2 linked regions of the Acidicapsa ligni genome follow. The protein of the gene in region 2 interacts with the protein of the main gene of each other region in a pairwise test. Links are inferred from orthologs where the notes say so. Each region holds a gene or a part of one and is shown on either strand. Other genes may lie near its edges.

Evidence for each region.
Region 1: the proteins of rplD (region 2) and def interact in binary tests that used the Escherichia coli proteins (3 or more experiments, as listed by UniProt). The link is inferred for Acidicapsa ligni from one-to-one orthologs.

Annotation. Positions count from the first base shown.
Region 1 is NZ_JAGSYG010000002.1:416,224-419,488, reverse strand. Bases 318-3,265 are described here. They hold def (peptide deformylase), read right to left. Parts: upstream 2,073-3,265; coding sequence 1,563-2,072; downstream 318-1,562. Other genes in these bases: aroC (chorismate synthase), read right to left, coding at 2,142-3,265; fmt (methionyl-tRNA formyltransferase), read right to left, coding at 597-1,544; rsmB (16S rRNA (cytosine(967)-C(5))-methyltransferase RsmB), read right to left, coding at 318-600. Outside these bases: more of rsmB, read right to left, coding at 1-317. UniProt on the Escherichia coli protein: Removes the formyl group from the N-terminal Met of newly synthesized proteins. Requires at least a dipeptide for an efficient rate of reaction. N-terminal L-methionine is a prerequisite for activity but the enzyme has broad specificity at other positions.
Region 2 is NZ_JAGSYG010000002.1:118-3,417, forward strand. The notes cover bases 277-3,259. They hold rplD (50S ribosomal protein L4), read left to right. Parts: upstream 277-1,419; coding sequence 1,420-2,100; downstream 2,101-3,259. Other genes in these bases: rpsJ (30S ribosomal protein S10), read left to right, coding at 277-463; rplC (50S ribosomal protein L3), read left to right, coding at 609-1,337; OHL19_RS06410 (50S ribosomal protein L23), read left to right, coding at 2,100-2,393; rplB (50S ribosomal protein L2), read left to right, coding at 2,515-3,259. In the rest of the region: more of rpsJ, read left to right, coding at 146-276; more of rplB, read left to right, coding at 3,260-3,300.

The sequences.
Region 1 (3,265 bases), 420 kb from region 2 along the record:
AATCGGCTGCTGTTGCCCGTGCAGGCAGATGGCACGCGCAGTCTCAGAGCCATAAAAGCTCACCCATCGCTCCACCAGCCACACCGGATGCCCCGAGGCCTCGGCGAGTTCGACAGGCGAAAGATGTTCGGGCACATCCACCGACGGTTTTGCGACGACCGTCAACTTGCGCAAAATCGCATTCACCATTCCCGATGCAAATTTGTGCCCGGCAGCCTTGGCCAGCCCGACGCTCTCGCCAATCGCAGCATGAGCCGGAATGCGATCGAGAAAGAGTAGCTGAAAACCGCCAAGCCGAAGCGCAATGCGAATCTCCGGATCGAGTCGCGCGTTGGGCCGCGCCAGCAGCGGATGAATCGCAGAATCAAGCCGAATCTGCCACCGCAGTACCCCGAGCACCAGCGTTGTGCAGAGATTACGATCCTGCTGCGAAAGCGCGGTCACTCGCTGCCCGCGCAGCAGATCGTCTGCATACGAGTGGCCGCGCTCCAACTCAAGCAAAATCGCAAATGCCTCACGCCTTGCAGGAGAAATTGCAACGGACTTCGGCTTTATGGTGAGTTTGAGAGCAGGGTCTGAGGACGATTTAGCTGTCATCATCCGCCCAATCTCGCGCTGCTTGCAATAGAGTTCCCACGCAAAAATTCGGCGGCGGTCATCCGCTTCTTGCCTTCGAGTTGCAGCTCAATCAATTCCAGCCAGCTTCCGTCAGCACAGCAAACCTGCAGCGTATCGTTTTGAATATTGAGTTCTCCCGGCTGTCCGGAGCGTGCGAAAACACCAGGTTTTACTGTATGCGCGATCAGCTTTTTTCCATCCAGAGTAGAGAACGCGCCGGGCCAGGGCTGAAAGCCGCGCCAGCGATTCCACAGCTCCGTCGCAGTATGGGTGGCAAAATCCATACGCCCGTCATCGCGCTCAAGAATCCGCGCCAGTGTGGCCTGCGAATGATCCTGCGGTCGTGGATGCACGCTGCCATCTGCAAGCCCAGACAGGGTCTCCACAACCAGCGGAGCGCCTGTTGCGGCAAGCTCTTCAAAGAGGTCCACGGCAGTCTGATCCGAACGTATCGGGGTTTGCTGTTGCAGCAAAATCGGCCCGGTATCGAGGCCCTCTTCAAGCAGCATCGTGGTGTTGCCAGTGACTGTTTCGCCCATCGCGACCGCCCACTGAATCGGTGCGGCCCCACGATATTTGGGCAGCAGCGATCCATGCAGATTGATGCAGCCTAGCCTTGGCAATGCCAGCATCCACGCCGGAATGATGCGGCCGTAAGCAACAACCACAATCGCATCGGGAGCAATCAACTCCAACTGCGCACGAAATTCAAGATTATTTTTGATCTTTTCAGGCTGGGTAACAGCCAGCCCGGTGACCAAAGCAGCCTGCTTCACCGGCGGAGCAGTCAGTTCCTGCTTACGGCCTACAGCGCGATCCGGCTGTGTGACGACCAGGGTAATCTCATGTCCAGCACCAATCAGAGCATGCAAGGTAGGCACGGCAAACTGAGGCGTTCCGCAGAACACCAGCCTTAGCCGCTTCAACTCACCCTCAACCACGGGCTACCATTCCCCGGCCCGCTGCATCTTGCGGATCTTGCGCAACGCCAGGTCGCGTTTCAAACTGCTGATTCGGAAGATAAACAGCGTGCCATCCAGGTGGTCGATCTCGTGCTGCATACAACGCGAGAGCAACTCCTCACCCTCGGCCTCAAACCACTCCCCAAACTCATCCTGAGCCCGGATGCGCACCTTGGCCGCTCGCACAACTTTCTCGCGAATCTCGGGGAAGCTCAAGCAGCCTTCTTCTTCATAGAGTCTGCCACTGCGCTGGATAATCTCCGGATTGACAAGGACCATCTTCTTCTCGGGATCCTTGGCATTGCTCAGGTCGATGACCGTAATACGCTTGGACACGCCAACCTGCGGCGCAGCCAAGCCGATGCCCTGCGCCGCGTACATTGTCTCGAACATGTCGGCTACAAATTTCCGCAGTTCGTCGTCAAACTCTGTAACCGGCTCGCCAGGTTGCTGTAGCACTGGCTCCGGATATTTCACAATTGGCAAAATCATTGGGTCGCCTGAAATTTCCTAACTCAATCGATATCAGAACCGGCGTATCCGCACTGGAAATGACGAATACTAGAAATGACGAATCTGGTCCAGATAGCCATCGTAATTGCGTTTCAACTCCTCGGCAGAATCGCCGCCGAACTTCTCCAACACCTGTTGAGCAACGATGTAAGCGACCATCGCCTCCGCAGCCACGCCCGCCGCTGGAACGACGCAGATATCACTTCGTTCGTAGCTGGCGCTGGTTGCCTCACGCGTGTCGAAACGTACCGATTCAAGCGGTCTGCGCAGCGTCGAGATCGGCTTGAGATAGCCGCGAACGACCACGTCTTCTCCGTTCGAAATACCACCCTCGATCCCACCGGCATTGTTTTGATGACGGGTGAAACGTGTCTGTTTCTCCGCGTCCACAGGCCCATAATGAATCGCATCATGTACCTGTGAGCCAAAGGACTCCGCCGCCGTAACTCCGCGGCCAATCTCGACCGCCTTTACCGCTTGCAGGCTCATCACGGCCCAGGCAAGCAGGCCGTCGAGGCGCTCATCCCAGTTAGCGTATGTGCCCACGCCTGGAGGCAAACCATGCACGACAACCTCGAAAATACCGCCGATGGTGTCGCCGGTACGCGAGGTCTCCGCGACTTCTTCCTTCATGCGTTCTTCGGTCTCTGGATCGACGCAGCTCAGCAGAATTTCAGGCTTCCGGGTGACCGCGACAATTTCGTCCCAGGTCGCAGGGCGCTGAAGTTCGACACGGCCTACGCGAATTACGTGGCTGGCCACCTCTATTCCCAAATAGCGCAGCAAAAGCTTGGCAAAGCCGCCAGCAGCCACGCGCGAAGTGGACTCACGCGCCGAAGCCCGCTCCAGAACATAGCGCGCGTCTTTGAAGTTGTACTTGAGCGCGCCCGGAAGGTCCGCATGCCCGGGACGTGGCGAGGCTACAACCTGGTGCTTTGTCAGGTCGCCTGCCTCAACCGGCAGCTTCTCTTCCCAGTTCTTCCAATCATGATTGGCGATCTGGATGGCGATAGGCGAACCGATGGTTTTGCCGTGGCGCACACCGGAAAGGACGTGAATTTTGTCCGTCTCGATCTTCATCCGGCCGCCGCGGCCAAAGCCCTGCTGACGCCGCCAAAGCTCGTGGTTGATGAAGTCAAAGTCCACCGGGAGGCCCGCAGGCAGCCCTGAAA
Region 2 (3,300 bases):
TCAGCGAGATTATCGCTTAAGAACAGGGAACAAAGATTGGGAAACGGGGTTAGGGCACTAACCCTTGTTTCCTGATTAGTCGGTCAAGTTTGGTTAGTCGCGACGGTGCAGAGGTTCACACTGTACGCGGGAAAGATTGAAGCACATGGTAGGACAGAGAATTCGAATTCGGCTGAAGGCATACGACTACCGGGTACTGGATACCTCGACAGGCGAAATCGTCGAGACTGCCAAGCGCACCGGAGCACAGGTCGCGGGCCCGATTCCGCTCCCGACGGTCAAGAACAAGTATTGCGTGCTGCGTTCGCCGCACGTCGACAAGAAGTCTCGCGAAGCTTTTGAGATCCGGACGCACAAGCGCCTGATCGATATTCTCGAACCCACCCAGCAGACCGTGGACGCGCTGATGAAGCTCGATCTGCCAGCCGGTGTGGATGTTGAGATCAAGGCCTTCGAGAAGTAAGAATTGCCATCCAGGCACATCCGCTTTGCGGGTAGGCCGAGGATGAAAGATGAATCCGGCGCTTAATAGGCGCTACTCACTCCGGCAGTGCCGGGTCTGGGCCATCATAGGTAAGGCCAGCCTCGCATGATGAGGAAAGGAAAATATGTCAGTCACTGGAATTTTAGGTAAAAAAATCGGCATGACACAGGTCTTCGATGAGAAGGGCGATGTGCACCCGATTACCGTTCTGCAGGCTGGTCCCTGCGTGATTACGCAGCTCAAGACCGCCGCACGCGATGGCTATGAGGCCGCGCAGATTGGCTTTGTTGAGTTCGTCAAGGCAAACCGCGTCACCAAGCCGTTGGCTGGTCACTTCGCCAAGGCAGATGCGCCACCGGTTCGCGAGATTCGCGAAGTTGGTTTGCTGGCTGTGGGCGAGGGTGAGGAAGTTGCCAAGGCGGGAGACCGCGTGTTGGTTGATATTTTCTCGGACGACAAGTTTGTGGATGTGATTGGTACTTCCAAGGGCCGTGGTTTTGCGGGCGTTGTTCGCCGTCACGGTTTCGGCGGCGGTCCCAAGTCGCACGGGCACATGTTCCAGGTGCAGGGCTCCATCGGTGCATCGAGCTTCCCGTCGCGTGTGTTTCCTGGGCAGCGTATGCCGGGTCACTTCGGCGTGGATCAGGTCACGGTGCGCAACCTGCGCATTCGCGGCATCGATGTCGAAGAGAACCTGATCATGGTTGAGGGTGCTGTACCGGGTCCTCGTGATGGATATGTGTTGATTTCGAAGGCCAAGGCTCCGCCGCGCGAGCGTCGTGGTTTCGCTGGAGCCGGCACTGTCGATCCGTTGAAGGCTTCCAAGAAGGCAATGGGAAGCAAGAAGAAGTAAGACTAGCCGTCCAGGCAAGTCGAGAAGTTTGAAACGAGATTTGACCCGGCAGCCAAAGTATTGCTGGGGAAAGAAGAAGACGATGGCAAACGTGGATGTAGTCAATCTGAACGGGGACAAAGTGGGCACCGTGGAGCTGGCCGACGAGGTATTCGCGGCCGACCAGGTGAACGAAGCTCTCCTGTGGGAAGCGGTCAAGCACTATCGCGCAGCGATACGTCAGGGCACCGCGGCCACCAAGAATCGCAAGCTGGTTGCAGGTTCGGGCAAGAAGCTTTGGAAGCAGAAGGGAACTGGCCGTGCACGTGTCGGTTCTGTGCGTTCACCTCTCTGGCGCCATGGCGGTACGGTTCACGGACCTCAGCCACGCAGCTATGATTACGCGTTCCCGCGCAAGAAGCTGCTGGGTGCTCTGCGCTCGGCTCTGGCTTCAAAGCTGGCGGACGGCAAGCTGACGATCGTTGATTCCCTGGAGATCAAGGAAGCAAAGACCAAGCTTTACCGTTCGGCCCTCGATAAGCTCGGTGCAAACCGCACCACGCTGATCGTCGAGAGCGGCAAGACGCTGACGGAGGCTCTGTTCCTGGGCGTTCGCAACCTGGATCGTGTTGAGCTGATGCTGAACAACGAAGTGCATCCCTATGATCTGCTGCGCTACGAGCGGGCGATCTTCTCGAAGGATGCTATTGAGCTGCTGGGCGAGTCGCTGAAGAAGACTGTTTCGAAGCGCAAGCTGGCTGCTGCACAGAAGGAGGTCGCATAATGCCGACACTCTACGAAGTTATTCGCCGCCCTCTCATTACTGAGAAGGGTCTGCAAGTGAAAGAGACTGAGGGGACGCTGGTATTCGACGTCGCTCCTGAGGCCAGCAAGACGGAAGTGAAGCAGGCGGTTGAGGCTCTCTTCAAGGTGAAGGTAGCTGCAGTTCGCACTGCGAACGTGCTCGGCAAGGAACGTCGCCGCGGCAAGTTCTCCGGATACAAGCCGGACTGGAAGAAGGCGTATGTTCGTCTGAAGTCTGGCGAAAAGATGCCGGAGTACGTGAACAACTACTAGCTTCCAGTTGCTGGGTGTTCAGAAAGAATTATCGGGGATGAGTTCGAGGCCCCGGAGAAACGTAAGCCTTGGGAACGGGATCTGAAAAGATCGCGGGCCTGGAAGGCCAGGGAAACAGACGATGGCAATCAAAACATACAGACCGATTACGCCGACGCTTCGCTTCAAGACTACGCTGGTGAACGATGACATCACCACGAATGTGCCGCACAAGGCGCTGGTCGTTACGCGGCCTCGCACTGGTGGACGGCGCAATCAGGGCGACCTGACGATGCGTCATCACGGTGGCGGACACAAGCGTCAGCTACGTTTGATCGACTTCAAGCGAGACAAGTACGGCATCCCTGGAACCGTTGCGACGATCGAATATGATCCCAACCGTTCTTCGCGGATTGCGCTGATTCATTACCTGGATGGCGAGAAGCGTTACATCATTCAGCCAGTTGGTTTGAAGGTTGGACAGAAGATCATGAGCGGCCCAGAGGCTGACATTCTGATCGGCAATGCGTTGCCGCTGAAGAATATCCCTTCGGGTACGGTGGTTCACAACATCGAGCTTCGTCCCGGCAAGGGCGCGCAGATGGCTCGTTCGGCAGGCGCGCAGGCGCAGCTGGTAGCGAAGGAAGGCGATTACGCTCTTCTGAAGCTGCCCTCCGGCGAGACCCGCAAGGTTCTGGTGGAGTGCATGGCGACGATTGGCCAGGTTGGCAATACGGACCATGAGAATGTTTCGATCGGCAAGGCCGGACGTAACCGCTGGAAGGGCATTCGCCCCAGCAACCGTGGTGTATCGATGAACCCTGTGGATCACCCGCATGGTGGTGGTGAGGGCAAGACCTCGGGCGGCCGTCATCCGGTCACTCCGTGGGGCCAGCCGACACGTGGCTACAAGACGCGTAACAACAAG